DNA from 4 places in the Pseudoalteromonas sp. 2CM32C genome. Region 2 is predicted to be linked to each of the others. Evidence: predicted binding sites of a transcription regulator. Region 2 holds the regulator's gene; each other region holds the start of a gene.
The links. The regulator sigma-54, encoded in region 2, starts transcription at its own class of promoters, with help from an activator protein. The targets are predictions, from matches to a motif close to GTTGGCACGNNNNTNGNNT.

Region 1 (7,718 bases), on a different contig from region 2:
TGTCGTTACTGGTTTTTGCAGGTTCAGCTCAACTTGTCGCTATTGAACTTATGGCGGGTAACACCCCCTTACTTACCATATTATTCACTACGTTTATAATTAGCTCTCGGCATTTTTTATATGGACTTGCTGTTAGACATAAAGTCATAGATCAACCAATGCGATGGCGCCTACCTGTTAGCTTTGTATTAACCGATGAATTATTTGCGTTTTCTCATCACCGTAAAGCTTATCGTACAAAAGTGCGTTTAGTTTATGCGCTTAGTGCAGGCTTTAGTTTTTACATCGCATGGAATATATGGACATTAATAGGCATTGTTGCAGGATCTATGCTTCCTGATTTAACTAACTTAGGGCTCGACTTTGCAATTGCAGCTACTTTTATCGCCTTGGTTATTCCCGGTATTAAAAATACCGCCTCTTTAGTGACTGTTATTGTGGCGGGTATTACTGCTACGTGGTTAAAAAGCACAGGGTTTGAATTATGGCTAGTGTGCTCCGCATTATTAGCAATGAGTGCAGGTTATACAACGGCAAGGCTAACAGCGAAAAAGGACACTAAAACATGATGACCACTATTTTACTCATGGCCTGCATTACGTTTTTTACGCGTTATTTATTTTTACACCGTGCATTGCCATTTAAAGTGGGCCCTAAAATGCAGCAATTTTTAAGCTTTAGTGCTCCGGCCGTACTTACCGCTATTTGGGTTCCTATTGTATTTTTGGGTGACGAAGGCATAAACCTGCATTGGCAAAACCCTTACTTAAGTGCCGCTATTGTAGCCATTATTGTAGCTTATAAAACACATAACATTTATTACACAACACTTGCCGGTATGGGTTTGTTTCTAATTTTAAATTAGGGTTTATTACCCTCTATAGTTAGGTTTTAGCAGCCTGAAGATTGTTTATTATTTTCACCTACAAGGATGTGAAATTAGGTATAAGCAATACACAAAATTTAGCTCAGGCTATACCAAGGCCGTTAGGTCACATGTCTCGCTCCACAAATAAACTTTATACTTTATGTAAAACCTTTACCGCGTTAAAGTATGCCTAACAACAATAATAAGAAGCCACCATGCAAAAATTTCATCAATTAAGCGCAACAAGTCTACAGGGCCAACCTATTAACTTTGATGGTTTTGAGGGAAAAGTTGTACTCATTGTTAATACTGCAAGTAAATGCGGATTTACCTACCAGTACGCATCTTTACAAGCGCTTCATGAAAAGTACGCCAGTCAAGGACTTGTGATTATAGGCTTTCCGTGCAATCAATTTGGCCAACAAGAACCTGGAAATGCGTCGCAAATAGAGCAAGGGTGCTTAATAAATTACGGAGTCAGTTTTTTAATAACAGACAAAGTTGATGTGAATGGAAAAAATGCACACCCTGTATTTCGCTTTTTAAAATCAGCTTTACCGGGGTTTTTAACTCGAAAAATAAAATGGAATTTCACTAAGTTTTTAATTGCAGCCGATGGCACACCAATTAAGCGCTATGCCCCTTTTACTAAGCCAGAAAAGATAGAGCTCACTATACAAAAAGCATTAAGTAAGGCTAAAAGCACACAGTAAAAAGTAATAAAGAGGCTATTAGCCTCTTTATTGCCAATGTAACAACTGCTTAAGCGTACTTGTCTGTGCACTTAGCTGCCGTTATTAATTGGTATTGTATTTATACTAGTGCAATTTAATCAATGTAATCGCTTAAGTCATCTTCGCCTAGATTTTTGCGCAAGCGTTTTTGCTCAAGGTAGTCTTCCAACTTTTTCTTAACCTTTTGCTTGTTTTTATCGTGTTGATTTCGACCGACCATTTCGTATTCGTCTTCAACAAAATCATCATCTAGCGCATCGTAACTAAATGTCTTACCCACAACCCACTCCATAAAGTGTTTGAGACCAATTACGCTTTAATTAATGTAATTGGTAAATTAAAAAATTTAACACCAATATGCTGTGCAAATTAGCATCAAAGTAAAGCCACAAAGCCATAGTAAATAGCCTTCATGTCATTAATGTGAATAAATAGCGCTAAATTGCAATTGTGGAAAGTGAGAGTTTTTTATCGTATCGATAAATTTTTTTTATAAATTTACATTCGTTGGTTAATTTCACTAAAATATAGTCTAATAATAAAAACAAAACAGACCTTTAAACCCAGCAAAAAACACAAGCCATTGCTTTTGTTGATAAAAAAATAGTGGCACCAAACTTGTTATTAGTTATTTGTTATCAACAAAAAATAGAGTCATCACATGAAAAAATTACTATTAGTTAGCGCATTAATCTGTACACCTGTTGCTATGGCACACAACGATAATGATTCAACACTTTCATTTAGCAACGATCAATGCGACGTAGAGTTTAAAAATGACGTTCGCATCAAGCCAAACGAACTAGAAATTTTTACAGCAAAAAACCAAGCTATGCAATTCAACAACAATGGCGATTTAATGGTAAACGGTGAGTTTGTAGCGCTTAATAACTCACAACGCCAAGCTCTTACTCAATACTCTGATAGCTTACGTATACAGCTACCCGAAGTCGCTAATATTGCATTAGACGGCGTAAAAATCGCCGGTGTTGCTTTAGAAGAAGTCGGTAATGCTTTTAACATTAATGGCTTAGACGATATGTCATCGTTAATGGACGATATACGCGTAGAAGTAGAAAACACGTTTTATCAAGAAGGCACCTTTGTTATGGGCCAGCAAAGTTTTAACCAATTTGGTGAAAACTTTGAGCATCAGTTTGAAAAACAGATAGAAACAGCCGTTGAATCAGCAGTCATGCAATCTATGGGTAGTATACTGGTCGCGCTTGGATCGGAGTTATTAGGTTCTGGCGGCGATATGGATGCATTCGAAGAACGCATGGAAAATATGGGCGCACAAATTGAAGAGAAAGTAGAGTTACACGCGAACAATTTAGAGCAACGAGCTAATTCGTTATGCGGTAATTTTGCTGAAATTGCAAAACAAGAAGAGCAGCTAGTAACGTTAGTTCCTGAGCTAGAAGGTTATCAATTATTTACCTTTAAACACGTTAAATAACCCGCAATTAACTCACTATATTTAACATCCCTTCAGCAGCATTTTATTTTATTGAATGCTGCTTTTTTGTATCTGTTCTGTCTCTTTTTTCTCGTTTATGTTGTTCGGCTCAAAATAAGGGTTATTGGTCTAGTTAGTACTTGCCTAAGTAAACAACTTTATGGCTTTATACAAACATAGACTGCGTTCGTTATTTATCGTTATAAATAATAAAGATAAAAGCAGCGTTTTATGGACATAAATTTAACTCATATGCCCCCCTGTTTTTGATAACACTAAAGATTTAATCATCCAATTTTTAGTGGCTAAGCAAGACTAAAATATTCAGCAAGTAATTTGCTTCAAAATTTATGCCCTTAGCAAAAAGCTGAGAGGCTCCATCCCCAGTTAGACACGTTTAAACGTAACTAACACTAAAGCGCCTGCCTCATAGCAGGCGCTTTTTATTTATTAGAGAAGCACACTATTAAAAAATCGTATTTTTAAGTCAATTACTATTTTAAATATCAAATTATTGACGATTCTTATTGCGCTAAACATAACTACTAGCTGCAATAAAAAACACTACAAACACAATGATTAAAAACCTAAATAAAATAATCTGAATAATTACCCATTTAAAACAATCGAATATGCATAAATAAAAAACAAAAATAGTAAAAATACATTTAAAACAACAAACTAAAAAACAACAGGGTGAAATAAAAATTAAAAAACAGAAAAAACACAATTAAACATTTGATTAACAATCACCATTTCAGATAAAAATAACTAATGTCTCACAGGTAATTTTTATCGTTTTATTTTTGTACGCTTTGCATGCAAAATGCGCATGTTTTCAACAGACCTAAACCGGAGCCAAGTGATGAACCCTATAAATACATTAAACCAAACAGCAAACACACAAATTGCAGTTAAACCAACCAACCGAAAAGCAAAAATGCTAGCTAGACTTAATACGCTTGGAAAAAAATTAGCACTTGGCGGCGCAGCGCAATATAAATAATCACCCAACCATGGTTATTTATTCGGTGCAGCAAACACCCAACCACTAAAAAGTCTCTTTTTTAGCTCCCACAGTTTGCTGCAACCTCTTTATTTTATTAATAATTGCCTTAATTTCCCCTAATTTGTAAAAAAAACACGTATTTACGTCTATTTTTTAGGCAAACAGACATTTTGCTATTTACACACCCCCATCACCTAAGTATTATTCTGCGTCACGGAGAGATGGCAGAGTGGTCGAATGCACCGGTCTTGAAAACCGGCATAGGTTTGTAGCCTATCTAGGGTTCAAATCCCTATCTCTCCACCATATTTTAGTTGGTGGTTTTTTATATCATCAATACAACCGGTTATGCGTTGGAGAGGTGTCCGAGTGGCCGAAGGAGCTCCCCTGCTAAGGGAGTATAGAGTTTGTAGCTCTATCGAGGGTTCGAATCCCTCCCTCTCCACCATATACTATATAAACCACTTAATTGTGGTTTTTTTGTGCCTAAAATTTATAAAAATTAAACAAATTGTAACCCGCTATGACTTAGTGCATTATTACTAAAACGATAGCCACTTTAGGTTTGCTATGAACAGGTTTATATTGTTAATTACATGCGCAGTGCTACCTTTTTTTTCTTTTTCGCAAAATACAACGGTATACAAGTGTGTAATTAAAGGCGTTCCTACCTTTAGCCAAACACCTTGCTCAAAAGATGCCGAACAGATCACACTAAAAGAAATCAATATAATTGAAGCCTATAAAAGCCCCACTCAATCAAATAATGTAATAGATAGTTCTGTAGACAATTTTTTAGAAGTTCAGCAAATAGAACGTGAAATAAGCAAGCTACAATTAACACTTAAACAAACAGAAAAAACTTACCAAGAGCAAGTAAAGCAAGCCAGCTATGTTACACAAGATCAGGCTAACCGGTTAGGCGCCTCTTCTATTGCTGACGCCATTGCTAAAAAAACAGCGCCAATTACCAGCGCATATGAATCAAAAGTTACGCGTACACAACAACAAATAGATGCTTTACGTCAACGAAAGCAGTTGCTTAGTCAAATTCCTTAAGCGCTTGCTTTATGGTGTTGATAAGCGCGTTTACATCTTTTTTCGTTGTGTAAATATGCGGTGAGACTCGTATTCCGTGTTTGCGCTCGTCAACACTCATGTTTGCTTTACCCAGCGCTGCTAATATTTGCTGCTGTTTATTCTTAAAAAACAAAATAACGGTACCACTACATTGATTGCTTTGTATTGGTGATACAACAAATTCACTTAAATGCTGATGAATATTCGAAATCATCGCGAGATTATGCTCTCTTACCTTTCTAACTGTCAGATCTGCAAAGTAATTTATACTATTCACAGCAATCACGTACGGGGCTATAGAAGGGGTGCCTCCCCAAAATCTCAGCGCGCTGTGATGATAACTAAAATGGTTAATATTAAACTCAAAGGGGTCTTCATGAGAAAACCACCCTACATCTTTTGGCTTACACTGCTCCAGCTGCTTTTGATTAACCCATAAGTAGGCTGCACCTGGCCCGCCGCACAACCATTTAACACTTGAGCCAATCATGAAATCGGCATCAAGCGTTGTTAAATCAATAGGCAACACTCCAGCAGATTGCGCCACATCAATTATTGAAAGGCTATTAGTCATCTTACTGCGTAGTACAATATCGCTTATCGGTGCTTGAACCCCCGTATTTGAATAAACATGGCTTACAAACACCATATCTATATCGGATGTTAAATAACGCTCCCATACAGTTATATCGCTTAGGTCTTCTTCTTCAGGAATAAACAGTATTTCTGCACAACGCGGTAACGCCTTTTGCATTACAAACCCCATACTTGGAAAGTCGCTTTGTGCCATAAGCACTTTGCAGCGTGCTTGTTGTAATTGAGGGTGCGACATAACTAACTTAGTTAAACCGCTTGATAAGTTAACTTGCGGGCAAAATTGTGAACTTGGCGAATTAAATAACTTACCTAGTGCAGAAGTAAACGCATCTATTTGAGGTAACCATTGTTGCCATGGCTCTTTATTTGAATCTTGCCATGGTGATAGATAGTGCTCTGTAAAGTACTGTTGAGAACTTTTTAGTGGCCTGCCGACGGAGTGGCTTAAAAAGTAGCAACCTTCAGATATACAAAAATCATTTTTAAGCATATTACTTCACCCACTCTTTTAATGAATTGAGATCATCAAACCGCGTTTTTATATCGTCCCTTTTTGCCGCTGCGCGTCTATCCCTCAACTTTTCTAACGAATCGAGTAATACATGAAGTGGCGGTCCACTTGCCGTTACTTTACTTAAATGTTGCTCGTGCATTTGCTTTGACGGTTGCGCAATAAATTTTTCTACTAATTGGTTATGATGTCCGATTGCTGTGTCACCATGTAACTTACATACTTGCATAAATAGCTTTCCATGTGATTTAAACCAGTTGCTATTTTTATATTGCTGCGCCTGTAAAAAATCGTCCATAAAGCTTTGTATTCGCATTGACTCTCTTAATATTTGCTGATCTTCTGGCATCATATACAAAAACTTATCCACCAGCATTTGTGAGTAGCTTGGCTCATTTGCACTACAAAGACCAAGCAACATATCAATTACGTTAATTCCGGCAAAATCGCCTGCGTTTGCACCTCGATAAATCTCTTTACCAACACGGTATGGTTTGTAGTAAGGGCGAACGCAGTTAAAAAAACGATCTGTATCTAATTGTGTGTAAAGTGCATTGTTAGATTCAATTACATTAATGAGCGCGTACTTTGCAGCCTTTAGTAATTCACCACACAAAGGGTGCGAAATACCCAGTGGTACTATCTTTAATAAGGCATCACTTGCTCGCTTGTAGGCTAAAATACCTTGAGTGTTATAATCTAAAAAAAGTTTTTCATCAGGTAAATTAGTAAAGCGCTTATAGGTGCCATTAACAGCTTTATTGTGGGTGGTTAAATGCGCGGTAGCAAACCGCGGTGTTACACCAATCGACGCACCAATATGCATTGCCAATGCCGATGCCTCTACCAAAGGTGAAGTAGTTTCTCTACTGGGCTCAGTTATTTCATGGCGGCGACATGCAGCCATGAATAATCCAACATTGCCTAATAAATCAAATGCACGATCAAACCCTTGATCGGTATTTCCTTCTGCTAACAAGTGTGAAATTAATACATTGCCTTGCCTTTTTAATTGTTGCTTTAATTTCTCACCAACACCTTCAACATTTGCTTTATCGAATTGCTGCCAATAAAGCAGCTCTAATTCAGTATTTATCTCTACAAACTCAGTGCGTATCCAATCATCAAATGTGGCCGTATGTGTATTCATTATTTTGCTCTATTATTTTTATATTTAAATGCTAACAGAGTAACGTGAGCGTAAATCATCAAAAAACAAAGTGAAAGTGTCTATAATTAGTGATAATCACTAAAAATTTAAAAATAGATAACAATAAATGTTAGATAAAAAAGATCAGCAAATACTCACAGCACTGCAAGAAAATGCCAGAATATCGGTTTCAGATTTAGCAAATACGATTAGCTTGTCTGATACGCCTTGCTTAAGGCGAATCAAAAAACTTGAAAAAGAGCATGTTATTACGGGCTACCACGCGTCAATTAATCCTAAAAAACTTGAA
Region 2 (7,718 bases):
AATTACTCGCTTACGAAGAACTAAAAACAAAGCTCAATTTAAATGATGAGCAAATTGCCTACATTGGCGATGATGGCCCAGACATGCCAGTGATGGAGTTAGTAGGGTTTGCTGTTGCAGTAAATGACGCACATCCGCTAATAAAACGTTTAGCACATTATACAACACAAATGCCAGGTGGCTTTGGTGCAGTGAGAGAACTAACCGACCTGCTAATGCTTGAAAATAACAAACCTTTGACCACAAAAGGGACTAGTTCATGAATGCAGCGCGCATAATATTAAGCGTTTTATTCATCAGCTGTATGGTTTGGCTTTGGTACCCTTATTTCACACAAGTAAATTTACCACAACAAACCGAAGCAGACATAATTGCAAAGCCCGATTACACAGCCATAGAGCTAAAACAAACAGCGTATGACGAAAATGGGAAAATCAGCCATAAAGTAACGGCAGCGCGAATGGAGCTATATCAAGAATTAGGGTTTACCTTTTTTGATAAACCTATTTTTACGCTATACAACGACAAACAAACATGGCGAATTAACGCTAATGAAGCAACATTATACGAAGGCAGACAACTAATATTAGAAGGTAACGTTGTTGCTAGTAATTTAACTGATAACGCAATGATAGATAAAATTAATGCTGATAACATTCAGGTAGATATAAAATTACTAACGATGCAATCAGAGCAGCCTGTCATTGTTACAGGGCCCAATTTAAAAATCACCGGTAAAGGCTTAGAAGCCGATTTAAAAACCGAAGTGATAAAATTAATTAACCATACGCGAACTATTTATTATGACCAATAAACTATCAACACTCTTTATTATTCCAACATTTTTACTTGCATTAGGTACTAATGCCGCTGAACCAACAGCGCCAATTTCTGCAAATCAAATTTCGATTAGTGCGGATAAACAAGAGGGTCAACTAAAAGAAAACGTAGGTATCTTCGAAAAAAATGTTGAAATTATTCATGGCGACAGAAAAATTACCGCAGACCGCCTTGAGGTTCACAAGCGCGATGAGCTAGGCGACAACAAGCAATTGTTAATTGCCACAGGTACGCCTGCATATTTTGAAGAAAAACAAGCCGACGGCACAATAATGAGCGCCAGCGCTAATGAAGTTAGATACGATGTTTCAACGCGTTTTTTAACATTAATTGGAGATGCAGAGATATCTCAAGCTGGGCAAAAAATGAATGCTAAAAGCATTACCTACGATATAGAACAGCAGCTTATTAGCGCCGAAAAAGATGAAAGCTCAACTGACCGTGTACACACTATCTTAGTGCCTGTGGAGCCTAAAAAAAATGACAAAGGCCAACCATGAGTACATTAAAAGCAGAGCTACTAGCCAAAAGCTACAAAGGCCGTGAAGTTGTAAAAAATGTGGGCTTAGAAGTTCAAGCTGGCAGTATTGTAGGCTTGCTTGGGCCAAACGGCGCAGGTAAAACAACAACCTTTTACATGATTGTAGGCTTAGTCCCTAGCGACAAAGGCAAAATATCTATCGATGATAACGATATTACGCTTTTACCTATGCACAGTCGTGCTAGATTAGGCATTGGCTACTTACCACAAGAGTCGTCTATATTCAGAAAATTAACAGTGTATCAAAACTTAATGGCTATTTTAGAAACTCGAAAGGAGCTCACTAAGCAAGCCAGAGAAGATACATTAAATAATCTATTGGATGAATTTAGCATTCAACACATTCGCGACAGCAAAGGTATGGCATTATCGGGCGGAGAACGTCGCCGAGTAGAGATTGCTCGTGCTTTAGCTGCAGATCCAAAGTTTATTTTGTTAGACGAACCATTTGCCGGTGTTGACCCTATCTCAGTATTAGATATTAAAAAAATTATTGAACACCTGAAAAACCGTGGGATTGGCGTATTAATAACAGACCACAATGTAAGAGAAACCCTTGATGTTTGCGAAAAAGCCTACATTGTTTCTCATGGGGAACTGATTGCTTCTGGTACCCCTGAACACGTATTAAATGATAAAACTGTACGCGATGTATATTTAGGCGAGCAATTTAGGCTGTAACATTTACGCCTTATTTATAAGCATCTGCTAGTATTAATTATAACAACTTAAAAGGATTGTTAGAGATACATGAGGCAATCACTACAGCTGCGCATGGGCCAGCAACTTACAATGACACCTCAGTTGCAACAAGCTATTCGCTTGCTGCAATTAAGTACATTGGATCTTCAGCAAGAAATACAAGAAGCGCTCGACAGCAACCCATTACTTGAGGTTGAGGAGCAAGACTATGCCGATGATCTTGCGGGCAAAAATGAGCAAAAAGCAGATAACGATGAAGTTACAGTAACCGTATCTGCAGATGAAGCCCCTAGCGAGTATGAACAAGACAGTGGTGAAGCGCTTGCTAAAGATACCGTAAGTGACGACATGGCAATGGACGTTAGCTGGGATGAGTACATGAGTGCAGCCCCTGCATCATCTTCAGGCCCAATGCCTGAAGATGAGTCTATATATCAGGGCGCATCAACTGAAACGCTTCACGAGTACTTAATGTGGCAATTACAATTAACGCCATTTAGCCCTACAGATGAAGCCATTGCTATTGCTATTGTAGAAGCGGTGGATGATTCAGGCATACTGACACTCAGTTGCGAAGAGATTTTAGAGAGCTTTAATCAAGATAACGACGATGACGTTGAGGTTGAACTTGACGAAATAGAAGCGGTATTAAAGCGCATTCAGCTATTTGACCCAGTGGGTATTGCGGCACGTAGCTTACAAGAGTGCTTGTGTATTCAGTTAAATCAATTTGATAAAGGCACGCCTTATATTGATGAAACAAAAATGATTTTAACCGAGCACATTGATTTGTTAGCTGCTCGTGACTACCGTACATTAATGAAAAAAACGAAGCTCAAAGAAGATGAGCTTAAAGAAGTAATGACACTTATTCATACGCTCAATCCTAAGCCTGCAGACACAATAGTACGAGAAGAGTCTGAGTATGTAATACCTGATGTGTCAGTTAAAAAAATTAAAGGTCGCTGGGTTGTAGAGTTAAACCCAGACAGCATGCCAAAAATTCGTGTAAACAGCCAATATGCAGCAATGTCACGTACAGTTAAATCAAGTGGCGACAGTCAATTTATTCGCTCACATTTACAAGAAGCTAAATGGTTTATAAAAAGCTTAGAAAGTAGAAATGATACACTTTTAAAAGTAACTAACTGTATTGTTAAACAACAACAGGGCTTTTTTGAACACGGGCCAGAAGCCATGAAACCGATGGTTTTAAATGATGTTGCCGAAATGGTAGAAATGCACGAATCAACAATTTCGCGCGTAACCACGCAAAAGTATATGCACACACCGCGTGGAATATTTGAGCTTAAATACTTTTTCTCAAGCCACGTAAGTACCGAAAATGGTGGAGAATGTTCATCTACTGCAATACGTGCACTTATTAAAAAATTAATCGCAGCAGAAAACTCAGCAAAACCATTGAGTGATAGCAAAATTGCGGATATATTGGCTGAGCAAGGAATTAAAGTAGCGAGACGTACAATCGCAAAATATCGCGAATCTCTGGCTATTCCACCGTCAAATCAGCGAAAGAGCCTGATTTAAGACGCTAAACAAAGAGGGTAATGCTTATGCAACTAAATTTAACTGGTCGTCATGTAGAACTAACTGATTCATTAAGAGACTATATAAATACCAAATTTGCGAAGCTAGAAAGGCACTCTGATCATATTAATAATGTTCATGTCATTCTTGATATAGAAAAACTAAATCAAAAAGCAGAAGCAACTATTCATGTAAGTGGTGCTGAATTATTCGCATCCACTGAACATCAAGATATGTATGCAGCTATTGATTCATTGATTGACAAGCTTGACCGTCAAGTAATTAAACACAAAGAGAAGCTTGCTCGACACTAATATGATGAAATTAAGTTCACTTATATGCCAGGACTGCAGTAAAGCTGCGGTCCTTTTTAATAGTAAAAAAAGAATTTTAGAGTTTATTAGCGAGCTGGCTCACGATAAATTACCGTATTTATCTCAACAGGATATTTTGGGCGCTTTATTAACCCGCGAAAAACTAGGCAGCACAGGGATAGGAAGAGGTATTGCTATTCCACATGGCCGAATGAGCGGCGCACAAGAACCTTTAGCATTGGTGTTAGTAAGTGAAACACCGATTAATTTTGATGCTATAGACAACCGCCCTGTTGATATTTTTGTTGCACTCATCGTACCTGAAGGCGATAACCAACAGCATTTAAAGACGCTAGCAACGATAGCTGATAAACTAAAAAATAAAGAATTTTGTAAGCAGCTCCGCTGTGCTAAATCGGATGCTGAGTTGTATCAAATTATTGTTGACCAATCGTAACAAATTTAAAGGGTGATTAATGGAGTTGATTATCATAAGTGGCCGTTCTGGTTCTGGTAAGTCGGTTGCTTTGCGCGTTGTTGAAGATCTAGGTTATTATTGCGTAGATAACATTCCAGTAAATTTATTACCTTCTTTAATTAGAAGCGTTTCTGATAACTACGATAAAATTGCCGTTAGTATAGATGTGCGAAATTTACCAAAAGAGCAAGATGAATTTAATCACATCATCGAATACTTACCGGGTTTTACAAAACCAACGCTGTTCTACTTAGACAGTGAAGATCAAACCCTTATTAAGCGCTTTTCTGAAACCAGACGCTTACACCCTTTATCAATAGATTCACTTCCGCTTGATTTAGCCATAAAAAAAGAAAAAGAACTTCTCGATGTTCTAATTACGCGCGCCGATTACATGATCGATACTAGTGAGCTAAGCGTTCATCAACTTGCTGAATCAATTCGCGAAAAAATACTAGGTAAAAAAGACAAGCAGCTGATTGTTACATTTGAATCTTTTGGTTTTAAACATGGCATTCCTAAAGAGGCAGATTACGTATTTGATGCACGTTTTTTACCTAACCCGCACTGGGAGCCTGAACTAAAACCACTCAATGGCCTAGACCAACCAGTAAAAGATTATTTGGCTAGCCACAGCATAGTTCAAAAATTTACATGGCAAATACAAACCTTTGTACAAACATGGCTACCACACCTAGAGCGAAATAACAGAAGCTATTTAACTATTGCGATTGGCTGTACTGGCGGGCAACATCGCTCTGTATATTTAGCGCAAACAATTGGCGAAAGCTTTGCAGTTACGCATCCCAATGTAAAAATACGTCACAGAGAACAAGAAAAGTAATTTTACAAAACTAATAACCTGTTCAGCTTTGATAGAGTAATGTATGCGTATAGAAGACACTTTTTTAATACAAAATAAATTAGGACTGCATGCCAGAGCCGCGACTGTATTAGCCCAACTCGCTGTAAAATTTGATGCTTCAATCACCTTGTTTCAAGATGATAAAGAAGCTGCTGGTGACAGTGTATTAGCACTGATGCTACTTGAAAGTAGCCAAGGTAAAGAAGTTAAAGTGGTATGTGAAGGGCCTGATGCAGAGCAAGCTTTAAATGCCATTGGAGAACTTATTTCGCAACGATTTAACGAACAAGAGTAACGTTAATTTTTAACATTTAAATAAAATAACTATAATCAAAATAACTGGCTGCTAGGTCGTACTCCCCCACCCATTAGGTAACAGTTACAGTATAAATAAAGGACGCCAATGCCCGAAGCTTTTGAACAAGACTACCCACTACAACAACTAAAACAAGTGACCAAGTCACTTAATAGTGGTCAGTTTGTTCAAGTTAGGCGCATGCTCGCAAAAACAGCGCCATGTGATACTGCGTTATTATTAGAATCATCTCCACACAAAATTCGTCGCTTGCTATGGCAGTTAGTTGATCCTGATGTTCAAGGTGATGTACTCGAAGAATTATCAGAAGACGTGCGCCTGGGTATTATTGCCCAAATGGAGCCTGAGCACATTGCTGCTGCCACTGAAGACATGGGTCACGATGACCTAGGTGAAGTATTACGTAGTTTGCCTGACACCGTTTACCAAGACGTTGTTAGCGCCATGGACACCCAAGATAGAGAGCGCGCAACACAAGCGCTATCTTATCAAGAGCGTTCTGCTGGTGCACTCATGAACACCGATACGGTAACTATTCGCCCAGATGTGACCATTGATGTAGTACTACGTTATATTCGACTTCGCGGAGAGTTACCTGAAGGCACTGATGACCTGTATGTGGTTGATAAGCATAACTGCTTTATTGGTGCTTTATCGCTGAGTACATTGCTAACTAATCCACCAGAAAAAATTGTTCGCGATTTAATGGATGAAGAATGTGAGTCAATTCCAATTTCAATGGATGAAAGTGAAGTCGCACAACTTTTTGAGCGCCATAATTGGATCTCGGCCCCAGTTGTTGATGACAACGATCAGCTACTTGGTCGTGTCACGATCGATGATATTGTTGACGTAATTCGTGAAGACGCCGAACATAGTTTACTGAGTTTGGCGGGCCTTGATGATGAAGAAGATACCTTTGCTCCTGTCTTAAAAAGCTCTAAAAAACGCTCAGTATGGTTAGGAGTTAACTTATTAACCGCGCTTGCGGCCGCCTTTGTAGCCAGTTTTTTTGAAAGCACACTCGATATTTTACCCATTTTAGCAGTGCTTAATGGCATCGTTCCTTCTATGGGCGGTGTTGCTGGCAGTCAATCACTTACACTTGTTATTCGTGGTATAGCTGTTGGTCATATAAATCAAACCAACCAACGCTTTTTAATGATGAAAGAACTCGCTATTGGAGCACTCAATGGCATTTTGTGGTCATTGTTGATCGCGGGTGTAATTGCACTTTGGCAGTGGGACTTTATGCTCGGCGGCGTACTCGCTTTTGCCATGTTTATGAACTTAGTTGTGGCAGGGGTCGCTGGTGCAAGTATTCCAATTTTACTTAAAAAAATGAATATAGACCCTGCACTTGCAGGCAGCGTAGTGCTAACAACAGTGACAGATATTGTGGGTATTTTTGCCTTTTTAGGCACCGCCACTTGGTTGTTAATATAAATTTAAAAGCTGTTATAAAAAAACGCGCAGTTAATTTATAGCTGCGCTTTTTATTGTCTCGGTAATAACTATCTGGCCTTGTGCCTATTTCCACCCACTTTAGGTTTTGTATTAGCCTTTTTAAACTGACTAAATCCCGTATGACGTGTAAGCGCTGGGCGAGCCCCTTTACGGCCTTTATTTACGGTTTTACCCGCTTTTTCATCGCGGCCTTCTTCTGGCACTAAACAGTTTGGCCCTTTGCCAATTAGGTTAGCTTTACCCATTTTGCGAAGTGCTTCACGTATCATTGGCCAGCCCGATGCATCATGGTAGCGCAAAATAGCTTTGTGTAATCTGCGCTGGCGTGCTCCTTTTGGCACTGGCACTACTTCACTATTATTCTTGATATTACGCAGTGAGTTCATCTCTGTATGGTAAATAGTGGTCGCATTGGCCATTGGAGATGGGTAAAAGTTTTGCACTTGATCCAACTTAAAGTCGTTAGACTTAAGCCATAAAGCCATGTTTACCATATCTTCGTCTTTAGTTCCTGGGTGCGCAGAAATAAAATACGGAATTAAATACTGCTTTTTACCCGCTTCTTTCGAGTACTTATCAAATAATTCTTTAAATTGATCGTAAGCGCCCATGCCCGGCTTCATCATTTTTGATAATGGACCGTCTTC
Region 3 (7,718 bases), on a different contig from region 2:
CCAGTGCAACAAATGTTGCACCAATAACAAACTCAGTGGCTGCAACATGCTCACCCGCGTATAAACCGGCAAAATGCTTCCAACCATGAAGCTTATTATTAGCAACGGGAAGTTGCTCTTCATTTACATCTTTAAACGTGTGTGTGTGTGGACTCGTTGCCATGGTACTTCCTATTGTTTTAACACGATAATAATCACAAAAACGTGCATTTAGTTGTGTGTGCGGCTACGCACACAACCTCGAAAATTCTTAAACAACGTCATTCATGTCAGTGTGGGACTAAATCAACGCTGTTTTTATATTTTTAGGGTTGGATACATTTCATAAAACGCTTTCCAATCTGTTAAATGAGCAACCTCGGGGTGTGCCTTGTGAACAAAATTAACAGCTCCTTGCATATGCCCTCCACCGCTGTAATGAAGTACTTGCATGTTTGCGGCAAGCGCTGCACTCACGCCCGCTATAGAGTCTTCTATTACCAAGCAATGGGCTGGACTAACCCCCATTTTTTTAGCGGCGTGTAAAAATAAATCCGGCGCAGGTTTGCCATTTTTTACTTCACTTGAAGTAAACACCTCATCAAAATAATGACTCAATTTAACTACGCTTAATGCTTTTTCTGTTCGTGCAGGGCTGCTACTAGTTGCTATACAACTAGGTGTAGCTAAATTAGCCAATACCTTTTTAATGCCATCTGTGGGCATTAGGGCTGTTTCAAACTCATGTAAAAGTGCATTTCTATAATCAGCTTCAAACCGCTCTGGCAATTCAACATTAAAAGCATCAGCTATCTTTTGAGTAACCGCTTTAAAATTGCACCCTAAAAAATGTTCTTGTACATAAGCACGGTCAATAAACACCGCTTTATCAACAAGCATATCGATGAGCACTTGCGCACTTAAAACTTCGCTGTCAATTACAACGCCATCACAGTCAAAAATAACCAGTTCAATTTTAGGGTTCATTTTTTTACCTTATTGCATTTAGTTTTATGCAAACACAAACCTGAGCATAAGCCCAGAGAGTGAGCATATTCTCTTTATTATTATAATATGTCAACACGTTGTGAACTTAAAAACTCGCTGCATAGTTCAAATAATCAACACCTCAATAAAAAAGCTGTTGATTTTCATTAGTTTTGATTTTAGCTGTTACGACTAAAATCGCATGCCGTATTCACAACAAGTGTATTTACTGCAGATGCCAATCTACTTTTTTGATTGTTGCAATCTAAACAATCAATTTTACCGAAATAAATTTAACCCATACACTCGTTAACAGTTAAACAGCCAGCAACACTGCCGGCACTTTTAAATAATGAGGTCGACAATGAAAACTCAAATAAACACAACAAAAACTAAATTAACTTTAAGCGCATTAGCCCTTGCAGTGGCATTACCTGCAAGTGCGGTTACCACTCTTACAAAAGACAACGGCGCAGCTGTTGGCGATAATCAAAACTCAATGACCGCCGGTGAGCGCGGCAGTGTATTGCTTGAAGACGTACACCTAATTCAAAAGCTGCAACGTTTTGCACGCGAGCGTATCCCTGAACGTGTAGTGCATGCGCGAGGAACTGGCGCACACGGCGTGTTTGTAGCCTCAAAAGAACTAGACGATTTAACAATTGCGGCGCCATTTGCAGAAGCAGGTAAAGAAACAGACGTATTTGTTCGTTTTTCATCAGTAATTCACTCAAAAGGTAGCCCTGAAACGCTGCGTGATCCTCGTGGTTTTGCTACAAAATTTTACACAGACCAAGGTAACTGGGATTTAGTAGGTAACAACTTACCTGTGTTCTTTATCCGTGACGCGATTAAATTCCCAGATATGGTTCACTCGTTAAAGCCATCTCCGGTAGATAACATTCAAGATCCTAACCGTTTATTTGAGTTTTTCTCGTACGAGCCGGGCTCTACTCACATGTTAACTTGGGTATACAGCGACTACGGTACACCAGCAAGCTTACGTAAAATGGATGGTTGGGGCGTACATGCATATAAAATGATTAATAAATCAGGCGATGTTAAATACGTTAAGTTTCATTGGGTAAGCCAACAAGGTATCGACAACCTAGATTCAAAAGAAGTAGCCGAAGTACAAGGAAAAGATTTTCAACACTTAACACGCGACCTGTACACCGAAATTGGTAAAGGCAACTTCCCTAAGTGGGACCTATACATTAAAACACTTGACCCATCGCAGTTAGATGACTTTGATTACAACCCATTAGATGCAACAAAAATGTGGTTAGACGTTAAAGAAACAAAAGTGGGTACAATGACCTTAAACCGTATGCCAACTAACTTCTTTCAATCTACAGAACAAGTTGCAATGGCACCGGCAAATGTAATCCCGGGTATTGAGCCATCTGAAGACAGACTATTACAAGGGCGTGTGTTTTCATACTCAGATACACAAATGTACCGCTTAGGTGCTAACCACCAACAATTGCCAATTAACCGCGCAAAAGTTGATGTGGTTAACTACAACCAAGACGGCGCAATGAACTACGGCAATACAACAAGTAATGTGAACTACCAACCAAGTCACGAAAACGTTGCAGAAAACCCAATTGCACGTAGAAGCAACACTGAACTTAAAGGTTTTGTACAACAAGCCGCGATTAAAAAGCAGCAAAACTTCGCACAAGCTGGCGTACTTTACCGTGGCTTTAGTAAGCAAGAACGCACTAACTTAGTTAACAACTTAGCCGGCGATTTAGGCAAAGTGAAAGACAGCAAAGTAAAGCACAAAATGCTCAGCTACTTCTACAAAGCAGATAGCGAATACGGTACACGCTTAACTAAAGCCGTAAACGGCGACATGAAACAAGTTAAGCAACTAGCCGCTAAACTTTAATATTTTACCCAACCTGTAAGTTATTGAGGAAAGCCTAGCTTTCCTCTTTTTTAAAAAGGTAAACAGTATGCGTAAATTACTTATTATATTTACTTTAGTGATGAGCTTTTCAGGCTTTGCCAATGAACCACAAAGCCCTGTTACGGAACAAAGCACCGCCCAGTCGCAATACGACAGCTTACTTGCTTATTACTTTGCAGCCGCACGTACTGACGACACCGCCGTAATAACGCAGTTTGTTGATGCTGGCATTCCTATTAATAGTTTCAACAACAAGGGCTACACTGCCCTCATGATTGCCACCTACCATGGTAATAAAAGCACGGTAAATACCTTACTGCAATTAGGTGCTAATGCCTGCCTTGAAGACAACCGCGGGAACACAGCGCTAATGGCCGCTATATTTAGAGGCGAATTTAGCATAGCTAAAACACTTGTCAGCCTTGATTGCGATAACGCCCATCAAAACAAAGCCGGCCAAACAGCAGAGCAATTTGCACAAACTTTTGGTCAACAAAAAGTACTCGACTTACTAGCGCAGGTGAATAGTGACGCAAAATAGCTTGTTTTTGATTTTTTGCCATTAGGACATGAACACGGGAAAAATAGTATTATTGCCTTTGCTGGTCTAACCAGTTATTCTTTTCAACTGTGTACTTTATATGGAAAATAATAACTCTAATGGCCACACCACACTTTGATCACATCACTATTACCTGTAATAACAGGCAAACATTAAGCGCGCATGTATTTAAACCAGAAGGCACCATAAAAGGCGCAGTAATGATTGCACCTGCAACGGGGATTAAGCAGCAATTTTATGCAAACTTTGCTACTTACTTGCAGCAAAATGGATTTGCCGTTATTACGTTTGACAACAGCGGAATAGGCCAATCACTTAAAGGCAGCATTAAAAATAGTAAAGCGAATTTGCAATCGTGGGGCGAGCAGGATATGCCCGCAGTGCTAGAACAACTTCAAAAAACATTTCCGAATACCCACTACCATTTGATAGGTCACAGTGCCGGCGGGCAGCTAGTAGGTTTAATGCACAATGCCACTCAACTCAGCTCACTGTTCAACTTTGCGTGTTCGTCGGGCAAGTTAACCAATATGCGCTTAGCGTATCAGGTAAAAGCACACTTTTTTATGAATGGGGTTATTCCGGTGAGTAATGCACTATTTGGCCATACTAAATCACAATGGTTTGGTATGGGCGAGCCTTTACCTAAAGGCGTAGCTCAACAGTGGCAAAAATGGTGTAACGCACAAGGGTATGTTAAATCAGCATTTGGCAATACAGTATTTCAACATTTTTATAATGAACTAGCCATGCCTTCCCTTTGGATTAATGCCAGCGATGATGATATAGCAAATAACGATAATGTTGCTGATATGCTTTCTGTTTTTCCAAAACTTAACGCACAAACGCTACATTTAACGCCCAGTGAATATAACCTGAAAGATATTGGCCACATGAAGTTTTTTAGTAAAAGGTCTGCCGCTTTATGGCCTTTAGCACTAGACTGGCTAAACAAACATAGTATTTAACACCATGGTGTGTTTAGCTCCCTATACGCTAAACACACACCTGCTAACTCCATCTAACCTCTGCATACCTAAGCATATTTACGTGCTGTTAAATTTAAAGCCACTTTAGTAATTGACCTTTCGGTCAGTAAAGCTACAATCAATCAACACGTTAAACACGCACAATCAATAATGACCACACAAATAAAACCAAATAAAAAAGAAGTCACTCGGGAAAAAAACCAACTGCTTATATTAAATGCCGCCGAGCAATTATTTTCTCTTAATGGGTATGACGGCGCAAGCATGAGCATGGTTGCAAAAGAGGCTAGCGTTCCAAAAGCTAACATACTGTATTACTTTAAAAGCAAAGATGGCCTTTACGAAGCGGTAATAGACAGAATAATAGCAAATTGGAACTTAGGCCTTGATAACGTCACCGCTGAAGACGACCCCGCAGCAGTGCTTTATAACTACATAAAAAGTAAAGTAATACTTGCCGTGAACCAACCTCTTCAGTCTCGTTTATTTGCCAATGAAATTTTGCGTGGCGCCCCCTATTTACAAAACTACTTTAGAACAAATACACGGCCTTGGGTTAAACAAAAAATTGATGTGTTTCAATCCTGGATGGACGCAAAAAAAATAGACCAAGTGGACCCCCATCACCTTTTATTTACTATTTGGTCAACAACACAATACTACGCAGACTTTCAAGCAGAAGTACTGCTAGTCATGAACAAATTAGAATATGATGAAACCGACGTGGCACAAATAACACAATCAATTGCCCACATAATTTTAAAAGGTATTGGCTTAAAAATACCCGCCCCAAACGAGGCCTAACACATGGAAAACTTTACAACCCCTGACCTATTCGACGATCACCGCAACTCGGTTCAAGTAGCAGATAGTGGATTGCGCCACTTTGGTAAAAAAACAACCTTTAGTGGCCAAGCAGTAACGGTAACCTGCCCAGAAGACAACTCGTTTGCCGCCGATGTTCTTCATCAAGATGGTAAAGGGAAAGTGTTAGTAATTGATGGGTTTGCTAGCAAACGTTTTGCTTTTATTGGCGACATTATGGCCGAACGCGCGCTACAAAATGGCTGGGAAGGTGTTGTAATAAATGGTTGTTGCCGCGATATAGAAATACTTGCAACAATGGATTTACCTGTAATGGCGATTGGTTCAACCCCTCGTAGCACACTTAAGCGCGGTTTTGGCGATCAAGACCAAGTTATTAATATGCTAAATACCGCAATAGCACCAAACGATTGGCTGTATGGCGACGTTAATGGCCTAATAATTAGTAAATCCCCCCTTATTTAATAAATTCGTGTAAATAATAACAACCAGTTTGGTGCAACAATGCACCAAGTTGGTTTGTTTTGCGCTTAAAAACACCCACTTTAAAACTTCAAAATTATAAATCCCCCTCTGCAACCCCCAAAAACCTGACCAATCGGACAAGAATCTATTTTTGGCATTTGTTTTGCTTATACTAAGTTCGCTAAAACCGAAACCACCGATGCAAAGTACAATTAGTGCTCAGTTAATAAAAATAAGATATTACGTAGAGAGCCGAAAAAAATAACAACACTATTCTCTTTTACTCAATTTAAAATTAGTAAATAACCATTTGGTCAGTTTTATGTAGATGGGTTACAAAATGAACACGCAATTAAAAACTAAAAACACAGGTATATTTTGTGACCATGGACCCAGTAATTGGCAATCAAGTCAAACGGGCACACTAAGCACTAAGCGCCTAGCTGTAAAAGATGTATTTGCAGTTAAAGGCGAGCGCAACAGCGCAGGTAACCCTAGCTGGTTTAAAGCAGCAAAACCTGCCCAGCAAACAACAAGTAGTGTTAACAAATTAATGGATGCTGGCTGTATTTTTAAAGGTTTTACCCATACCGACGAGCTTGCCTATAGCTTAGAAGGTAATAATACTCACTATGGCGCAGCACAAAACCCCAAAATAAAAGGGCATGCATGCGGTGGTTCTAGTATGGGATCGGCCGCCGCAGTAGCCGGCAATTTAGCTGACATCGGGTTGGGCACCGATACCGGAGGCTCTATTAGAATACCCGCAAGTTATTGCGGTTTATTTGGTATTAGGCCAAGCCATAACGTAATTGAAAAAGACGGCCTAATTCCGCTAGCACCGCCTTTTGATACTATTGGTTGGCTTACCCAAAACGCAGAACTATTAGAAAAAGTAGGCAATGTACTGTTACCAAACCAAGCTATTAATAGTGTAAATACCTTGGTTACTTGTGAGCCCTTATTTGAGCTAGTCAGCCCAGCTTTACAAGCACCACTTAAACAATTGCTTAAAAAAACCAAACCTTATTTTAAACACCACAAAGAATTTGAACTACCTAACATCAGCTTATTAAGCGAACTCGCTGATAGTTTTAGAATATTGCAAGGACGTGCTATTGCTAAAGCGCACAAAGATTGGCTTCAGTTGCCGGAGCAGCCTCCCCAGTTTGCTCCGGCAATTGCAGCCCGTTTTAAAATGGCATTGGCACTAACCACTCAAGAAGAAAAAGAAGCACTTAACGTTCAAACCCAATGGCAAACATTAATTGCTAAAAACCTAAATTCAACTAGCTGCTTATTTTTGCCAACAACCCCAACAACCGCACCTAAATTGGGCGCCGACACAAGCGCCTTACGCATGCAAATAATTACGCTATCGGCTATTGCGGGCTTGAGCCGCTCGGCGCAAGTTCACTTACCATTGGCTAATCTAGCAAATGGCCATCCATATGGGTTTTCACTCATGATGAGCCACAATAACGATAAAAGCTTACTTGCCTGCGCAACACAACTAGCTGCATATTTTAAACAGGAAACTCTCACATGAACGCACACAACATTGCCTTTACGGCCCCGCACTTCTCAGCGACCGAGGCAGGCACCTTTATACTAAAACAAGGCGGCACAGCCACCGAGGCTATGGTTGCAGCAGCCGCTGCTATTAGCGTGGTTTACCCACATATGAACTCAATTGGTGGCGACAGTTTTTGGCTTATTGACAACCCAAACCAAAGCACACCCACCGCAATTGATGCATGCGGGCGCGCACCTAAAAATGTAGATGCCTACAGCAATGAGCAACACATACCAGAGCGTGGAGGTTTAAGTGCATTGACTCAAGCGGCTACACTTCGTGGCTGGCAAAAAGCCCTTGAATTAGATGAGCACGCAGCCCTTTCGCTAAGTACTATTTTAGCCCCAGCTATCAAACTTGCCCGCGAAGGGTTTACTGTTACCAAAAGTTTGCAAGCAGGCTGTGAAAAACTCGCGA
Region 4 (7,718 bases), on a different contig from region 2:
CTTGTCATTACGAAGTTCGCGAGTCACAGGGCCGAAAATACGTGTACCAATTGGCTGCAAGTTATCATTTAAGATAACAGCCGCGTTGCTGTCGAAACGGATCAGAGAACCATCTGGACGGCGAACACCTTTTCTGGTACGCACAACTACCGCGTTTTTAACATCACCTTTCTTCACTTTACCGCGAGGAATAGCTTCTTTTACAGAAACTTTAATGATGTCGCCAATCGCTGCGTAGCGACGGTGTGAACCACCAAGGACTTTTATACACTGCACTTTGCGAGCGCCGCTGTTATCAGCAACTTCCAGCTGAGTTTGCATTTGGATCATGTTAATGACCTCCGGTGTAGTAATTACAACGTGTCTTAAAATTGTTTAAAATCAAGACATTTCGATTAAATCCCACTCAAAAACAAACGAGTTGTCTCTTAAGGGCGGGCAATTGTACCAGCATTGAGCATGTAGCGATAGGTTATTTTTTAATTAATTTAAGGACTGAGGGGATTTTATTAACGTTGGTAAAGCTATGTGACTATTTTTTCAATGGTTATAAAATAAACAAGGCACTTAAAAAGTGCCTTGTTTATTTTACTAGTGGTTATTTAGCCAAATAGCCCCTTTAATTTATCTTTTACTTTATCTTTGGCTTTCTCTTTCGCTTTTTCTTTTGCGTCATCGAGTTTCTTTTTTGCTTCATCTTTTAAGGCATTACTTACATCAAGTTTAATTCCCACATCGTGAAATGGTCCTTTTATGCGTAACGGTATTTTAAAGCCTGTACTGTCATCGGTAGTGCCTTGACCTTCTATTGAATCTACAATCCCTGTTACCAAACGATAATCAACTTTAGTAAGAGGTAAATCCACATCTCCTTCACCGGAAATACGAATCAGAGGGCTAATTAGTGAAAGGTCAGTATTGCGCCCAACACCTTTAGTAAAGTTAAAGCTACCGGTGAGCGCAGAAAAATCTGTTTGCTCTGATTCTTCAAAGCCCGTATCTAGCCCTTCACTTACAGCTCCAAGGTTACCCGTAATAAGCTCTTTGCCTTTGCGAACCATTTCAGCCACGTTTGCGCCTTTAACAGCACCATCGGCAAATTCAAAGCCAACCTTACCATTTAATGCATTAATAAAGGTTTTTTGACTTTGCCCAGTTGTGGTCAAATTCCAATTTAATGACCCTTTACCCATGAGCTTATCAAAGCCAGCTGCATCAGTGAGTAACGGTTGTGCGTCTATGTCGGCTAAATCAAAATTTGTGTTTATTTTATACGGCGTTTGCTGCGCATTTATGTTGATACCCCCTTTACCAGTGCCCTCATATGCTTTAAAGCTATCTAAGCTTAATTTAGCAACGCTGTTGTTTAAATCGACTGTAAATTGATTAGCACCTAGCTCAATATCGTTAGCTTTTAAACCGCTTGAGCGAATAACTACATTAGCATTAAGTGCATTTAATGCGCTTAAATCAATTTTAGTATCGTCCCAAACAATCGGCTGCGCGGCTTTAGGTTCTTCATTTTGCGGCGCTTGCTGTTTAGCGACAGCCTCTGGTAAGTAGGGATTCAAATCAAGCATACCTAGGTCTATATCAGCATTAACCGCTAGTTTATTGCTTAAGTTTACTTCACTTTTCCCTTTAATCTCTAATTCATCTAGGGTAGCAATCAGCTCTTCTAAGTTAAACGTATCATCTATGAGATGCATTTTACCGTTTACACTAAACGCATTAAATGCATTTTCTTTAGCGTTTAAGTCTACCCCTTGCCAAGTCGCTAGCTCTTTAACAGAGTCGCCACTTAGCGCTAACTCGCCTTTTATATCTTTACCTTGGCGAGCAATACTGCCGTTAAAAGTAAGATCGACCAAGCGAGAGTCTACGCTTTGAGTAACCTCAAACGTCGCCCCTTCAATTGCCTTTGCAGGCGTATCAAGTTTTACATCTAGTTCAAATCGCTCCTGCATATAGGTAATTCCCCCTTTAACTTCAAGGGTTTTACGTAATGAAGGAAGTAAAATAGCCAGCTCCAAATCGCTAATTTGCTGCTTGGCGCCCGTTTGACCATCTAGATATGTAAATGTACCGCCATAAATAGCGACCTCACCCAGCTCAATATCAAAGCTAGCAGGTAGCTTAATTGCCTCACCAGGCTCAGTTTGCTCTGTAGGTTGCTCTGCTACAGCATCAAACAACTGCCAGTTAGCTTTACCATTTTTATCTGTCTCTAATAAAATATCTGGTTCGTTAATAACAAACTTATCAAGCTTAAACTCACCGCCAAATAACGAGAACCAAGGTATATGTACTGCCAGCTGCTGCATACTTGCCATATCAGCTCGCGAACCTGTTTGCATATTAGCAAAGTGGACATCATTCAACTCTAACTTTAGTGCAGGAAACACACTAAGCGTTTTGTCACCATTAATTGTTAGCGTTCTTCCCGTCGTTTTTTGAACTTCCTCTGATACTTTATTAAAAATGGTATCGGTAGGAATTAAAAAAGGCGCTGCCACAATTAAAGCAATACAGAGTGAGAGTATTACACCAAAAATTTTGAGTAAGGTTTTCATGTTCGTCCTTTAAGCGGTCAAATTATGTTTTTATCATAGCGAGTGTTAAGCCTAAAAGCATTGCTGTAGATAAAAAAAGATCATAAAAGCAGTTTACTTATTTCATATGAATCGTTCCTGAAACATTTTGATACCTTTAGGTTACAAAAAATAATTGATTCATTGATACCCCAAGGTTACATTGATACCCAGAGGTTACAAGAAATCAAATACTATTACAGGATGAATACTATGAAACAGCAAAATATAAAAACAGAAGAACAATTCATGAGTCATGATATATGGATTAGTATAAGCGCTGGCGTAGTTTGTTTACTTCTCAGTGTTTACTCACTGATAAAACAAGACCAACATATTGAAGGGCTTTTAACTGTTGGAATGAGCGTTTTCTTTTATATAATTATAATAGCTATTTATATAACTAAAGCAGACTTCCCATTAAAAATGTATTTTAAATATGCATATAAAGATGAGTTTCTAAACAACATTGACATTAATGCCTATAAACATACAAGTTTTGCATTTGGATTTTGCCTTATCGCCGTTTTTTATAAAAGCGATGAAATACCTAGCGAGGTTTCGCATGCAACTATGGCAATACTTTATCTCAGTATCATGCTTTTGGTATATGGTGCTTCATTACTTTGGCAGAGCCGTGATTAGGAGTCAAAGTGCAAAATAACATAGCAAAATTTCGTAAAGAGGCAGGGCTTTCGCAGCAAGAACTTGCCGATGCTATAAGCGTATCGCGTAAAACAATAAGCACTGTAGAAACAAATCGATTTACGCCGTCGGTCATTATAGCGCTTAAAATTGCAGCTAACTTTAACATGCCCGTTGAGAGCCTCTTCATATTAGAAGAGACTGATTAAATCAAGATAACTCATTGACTTATTCGTACCAATGAGTTGTTTCTATTAGTAATTTTAATTTAATACTCTATTCATTTACTAATTCATTTAATTCTTTCAAAGTAGAAGCTATTTTTATACCAGGTACGTTACTTCCTAATGTTGCTATAAATGAGCCTTCTACCTTTCCTTTTTTATAAGTAGTAAAAACCACACGATATAGGCCTCGAACTAGAGCTTTATCAGGTCTGCTAAGGTCAGTTTCTATTCTAACAAGTGAATTGTATTTAGCGTGTCTTTGCTCGTCGTAAGTATCATCACTATCATCATCTTTTTCGAGTATGTTAATTACTTTACTTGCCATTTTAATATTATCTGGTGATACAATATCCATGCGCTCAACACGAATCCAAGTATCAAACCAAGTTTCCTTATCAGATTTTACTTTTTGGCCGTAATTAGCTTGTACGAAGTCTTCTTTTTCTGGTTCAGCTAAATTTCCAACAGGTGAAATCATCCTAACTCCTAACTCATCGATAGCTGCCGGTATCCATATATATAAGTAGTATGCATCCTTACCTTTAACAACAGCATCAGGTTTTGATTTATCATCAATAAAACCAAAGTAATTAACCGTATTCACATAAGGTACGGATACACTAGCAAAACCAATACCTGTTTTTTTAGCTGAAGTTAAAACTGGCAAACCATCATCATCCATTAAACTGTTCAAGCTAAATCCAGCATGAGCCGAACTGGTTGCTAGTAGAAAAGTTAAAAGAGTTGTCCTTATTTTCATTCTAGAAATCCTATTTAAAATTTAAATTAACCACTCCAATGTGATTGATCAAATAAGCTACAATGAAACACCTTTTTTTGCTATAGAAATTTAACTAAGTAGCTAGATTAAGCTACTTCTGCTATGATAAAGGGAATTACCCTACCTGTTGCTTTAAGCCCTGAACACTTATATGAAGCAGCCCAAAATCGTTAATCCGGAGTATCTACAAGGCATGAAAAAACTGCTAATTTCACCGTCAAAAATGACACTAGGCGAGCAAGAAAATCAAATCTATCAGAACATTCTGAAACAATCTTCAGAATTAAGCCTTAACCTTATGGCCGTGAAAGTAGAAAACCATCCTGATGATTTTTTACCTTGGTGTTACGAGCTATTAAACGCAAGCAGAGACCGTATTAACTACGATTTACTTGAGCCGCAACAGCTACCTGTTCTTAAAAAACTGCATGATCAGCTTATTTCGGCTATCAGCTTTTTACAAGTTAAAACGCTTCGTGTAGCCCCTTGGCCTGTGGTAAGTGTATTTATAGAGCAACATAAAGATGTTATTGCACTTGATGAACAACTTCGTTTAGCAAGTTACGTAAAAAGTATTCGTGAGCAATCATTAAAAGACATGATCCCTGAAGACCTTCTTGCTTTTACTGGCAAGCATATGGCTTCACTTGATCCAAGCACTTACGATTTTGATGTTGAGTGGTTTGCATCAACTAAGAGTGCTAAAGTTTTCCACCAACTCATTGGTGATTTACCGGGTGCGTTTGATGAAGCACTGGCTAATATTCCTCTTGAAGGTGACATTACCCATTACGAGTACCAACAGTTTGTAGCTGCTTATAGCAAAATATTTACTGATAGCAGTGAAAAGCCAACACTTGCTCCGGCAACAAGACTACTTGCAATGCGTCGCCCTGATATTTTTACGCCAATTACAAATAGCCGTTTAGACGCGTTATGCTCAGCGCTTGCGGTTACTAAACTCAAAAATAGTGATTTTGAGCGTTACTGGCAAGATATTGTAAAAGGCATTCAAGCTATGTCATGGTACAAAATGGCAAATGCTTCAAATGAGCTAGAAGAGCAACTAGTGTCAATTAAAGCGCTTATTCCGTGCTTTTTTTACTACGCGGATAACAAAACACCAGATAGCTCTAACTATATTAAATTACTTAATAAACCAAAGCGTAGCACCACTAAAACGGGTAAAACACAACGCAGAGGTAAAGAGTCTGCTGAAATTTTAGTTGACCGCGCTTTGGCTGCCGATGATATTCCTGAGCATATTCGTAGCAAACGCGACTCAATAATCAGCGAAGTTCAAAAAGGTCGCAGTGTAAACGAAACAATTAGTCTAATGCGCACCATATTTGGCTAAATAATTCTAAACAAGCTGTACTTTCATGGTGCAGCTTGATTATTTTATGCACCAGCGATGTGCGATAGAATATTTCTTTCTCATAATCTAAACCACCCACCCCAAACGCAAGCCATTGTTAATAAATAATAAAACTTAAATCTTAAACAAAATAAATCAAGCTGGCACACACAGTGCAATTCTATTCTCAGTTAAACAATAAAAACGCATAAATCAAAAGGCTACGGTACTTCATAATAAAAAGCCTTCCTATGCAAAAAATCATATAACGGGAAATGGAACATGTTAAAACTAAAAAAAACAATCGCTTTTAGCGCCGTGGCATTAATGGCTGCAACGTCACTTACATCAACAGCAGTAAATGCTGAAGTATCTGCGAATGTAGCAGCTACCTCAAATTACTTATGGCGTGGACAAGAACAAACTGGCGGCGACGCTGCTATTTCTGGTGGTATTGATTACGCTGACGAATCTGGGTTTTATGCTGGTACATGGGTATCTAATGCATCTTGGGCTGACGAAATGACCTACGAGCTAGATTTTTACGCAGGCTTTGGTGGCGATATTAGCGAAGGTGTTAGCTACGATGTAGGTTACATTTATTATGCTTACCCAGACGCGGCATCAAGCGCAGATGCTGATTTTTCAGAAATTTACGGTAGCATCAGTGTTGAAGGCTTTACCTTTGGTGCATCAGTGCTTGCTACATCTGCTGCAAGTGGCGACGGTACAGACTTTGGTGACTCACTTTATTTGACAGCTGATTACGGCTTTGCCGTAGGCAGCAATGGTACAGAAATGGCTTTACACATAGGTCATTACTCTGGCGATTTTATTGGTGACGAAGACATCATTGATTACGGTGTGTCTGTATCAAAAGATGGATTCACATTTGGCGTATCAGACACTGATATGGATGAGTCAGATGTAAAAGTTTATGTTGCTTACGCTGTAGACTTCAGCCTATAAACAAACATGTGTTACTTGCTGCAACTGAAGGGCCGTTTGGCCCTTTTTTTATACTTAAGCAAATTTGTTTAAGTATTCATAATTGTATAACTGGAAGGCAGGTTCTTACTATATTAGGTTAAATTGGACTTTTCAAAGCTTAGCCTTTTGATTACTAAGGAAAGTAAAAATGAAACCGAAAGTGGTGATAAAAAACTAAAAGCATTGTATATCGCAACAGATAACCCTAGCGGTCTGAGTTTATCTGATAGCTAATTAAATAAATGGCTGTATTTGCATTAGATACAGCCATAACAACGTGATTATTAAGCTCCACTCCTTATGGCTCAATCATATTAAAACCATCTGGCAACTATAGAGCTTAACAATACGTCTTTTATTAATTACTTTTATAATGCCTACCCTTGTTAACAATCGGTTACAATTGAATAAAATTAGTACATACTTTTTCCTATATTATTAATCTATCCATTGGTATCAAGTGTTTACCAAATCACATATAGGTTATTAAGGAATAATAATGAAATCACCTAACGCATTTAGCGCCCTACTCGATATTTACATTAGCCCAAGCAAAGCTTTCAATGGTGTTGAGCACGCCAAAGGTTGGTCATGGCTTGCTTTTATAGCAATCTCTTTAGTTTCAATGGCGAGTATTTATATTTTTTATTCTACCGTTGATATGCAGTTTTTGATTAACGAGCAATTTGCAGCTGCAAGTGTTGATGCAACAATTGGCGAGCAAAAAATGATTCGCCAAAGCATTGAACAAAACGCCGGAATACAAGTATGGATTAGCATGATATCAATCGTATTAGGTACTGCAATCATAGCCGCGATAATGGCTGTGTATTATATGCTCATTGCTAAATTAGACCCAGAGTCAGAGCACAGCTATGGTGCTTGGTATGGTTTTACTATTTGGACAATAATGCCAAATATTGTTTTAAATTTAGGTACAGTAGCGCTTGTACTTAGTGCAAGTACCGATCAAATATCTCAAACAGCAGTATTTAACTTTGATTCAATTAATCAGCTTGTTGTTGGGTTAGAACCTGGTAGCGCATTCTATACATTACTAGAATCATTAAAGCTAAGTAGTCTTTGGGGGATTGGACTAGGAATGGTTGGCTTAAAATGTTGGACAA

Region 1: the regulator sigma-54 is predicted to act here: its motif matches at 2,208-2,226, upstream of MTF67_RS17255 (YggN family protein).
Region 3: the regulator sigma-54 is predicted to act here: its motif matches at 5,876-5,894, upstream of MTF67_RS04190 (amidase family protein).
Region 4: the regulator sigma-54 is predicted to act here: its motif matches at 5,762-5,780, upstream of MTF67_RS16120 (TorF family putative porin).

What each region holds. Positions count from the first base shown of each region.
Region 1 covers NZ_JALNTI010000013.1:15,003-22,720, reverse strand. Annotated here, with positions in the region: gene MTF67_RS17275 (AzlC family ABC transporter permease) at 1-569, shown strand, start outside; gene MTF67_RS17270 (AzlD domain-containing protein) at 566-865, shown strand; gene MTF67_RS17265 (glutathione peroxidase) at 1,084-1,581, shown strand; gene MTF67_RS17260 (hypothetical protein) at 1,697-1,882, opposite strand; gene MTF67_RS17255 (YggN family protein) at 2,264-3,061, shown strand; gene MTF67_RS17250 (hypothetical protein) at 3,927-4,067, shown strand; tRNA gene MTF67_RS17245 (tRNA-Ser) at 4,286-4,376, shown strand; tRNA gene MTF67_RS17240 (tRNA-Ser) at 4,426-4,518, shown strand; gene MTF67_RS17235 (RNA-binding protein) at 4,641-5,129, shown strand; gene MTF67_RS17230 (aminotransferase class V-fold PLP-dependent enzyme) at 5,113-6,237, opposite strand; gene MTF67_RS17225 (monodechloroaminopyrrolnitrin synthase PrnB family protein) at 6,239-7,408, opposite strand; gene MTF67_RS17220 (Lrp/AsnC family transcriptional regulator) at 7,536-7,718, shown strand, end outside.
Region 2 covers NZ_JALNTI010000001.1:579,929-587,646, forward strand. Annotated here, with positions in the region: gene kdsC (3-deoxy-manno-octulosonate-8-phosphatase KdsC) at 1-263, shown strand, start outside; gene lptC (LPS export ABC transporter periplasmic protein LptC) at 260-814, shown strand; gene lptA (lipopolysaccharide transport periplasmic protein LptA) at 804-1,340, shown strand; gene lptB (LPS export ABC transporter ATP-binding protein) at 1,337-2,062, shown strand; gene MTF67_RS02725 (RNA polymerase factor sigma-54) at 2,132-3,631, shown strand; gene hpf (ribosome hibernation promoting factor) at 3,658-3,945, shown strand; gene ptsN (PTS IIA-like nitrogen regulatory protein PtsN) at 3,950-4,402, shown strand; gene rapZ (RNase adapter RapZ) at 4,422-5,267, shown strand; gene MTF67_RS02745 (HPr family phosphocarrier protein) at 5,311-5,583, shown strand; gene mgtE (magnesium transporter) at 5,692-7,050, shown strand; gene MTF67_RS02755 (YgiQ family radical SAM protein) at 7,119-7,718, opposite strand, start outside.
Region 3 covers NZ_JALNTI010000002.1:57,392-65,109, reverse strand. Annotated here, with positions in the region: gene MTF67_RS04225 (hypothetical protein) at 1-163, opposite strand, end outside; gene MTF67_RS04220 (HAD family hydrolase) at 298-966, opposite strand; gene MTF67_RS04215 (catalase) at 1,331-2,863, shown strand; gene MTF67_RS04210 (ankyrin repeat domain-containing protein) at 2,931-3,425, shown strand; gene MTF67_RS04205 (alpha/beta fold hydrolase) at 3,545-4,414, shown strand; gene MTF67_RS04200 (TetR/AcrR family transcriptional regulator) at 4,586-5,239, shown strand; gene MTF67_RS04195 (putative 4-hydroxy-4-methyl-2-oxoglutarate aldolase) at 5,243-5,725, shown strand; gene MTF67_RS04190 (amidase family protein) at 6,066-7,274, shown strand; gene MTF67_RS04185 (gamma-glutamyltransferase) at 7,271-7,718, shown strand, end outside.
Region 4 covers NZ_JALNTI010000011.1:8,606-16,323, forward strand. Annotated here, with positions in the region: gene rplN (50S ribosomal protein L14) at 1-330, opposite strand, end outside; gene MTF67_RS16095 (AsmA family protein) at 603-2,573, opposite strand; gene MTF67_RS16100 (hypothetical protein) at 2,805-3,236, shown strand; gene MTF67_RS16105 (helix-turn-helix transcriptional regulator) at 3,245-3,445, shown strand; gene MTF67_RS16110 (LipL32 family surface lipoprotein) at 3,513-4,223, opposite strand; gene MTF67_RS16115 (hypothetical protein) at 4,438-5,601, shown strand; gene MTF67_RS16120 (TorF family putative porin) at 5,884-6,570, shown strand; gene MTF67_RS16125 (YIP1 family protein) at 7,091-7,718, shown strand, end outside.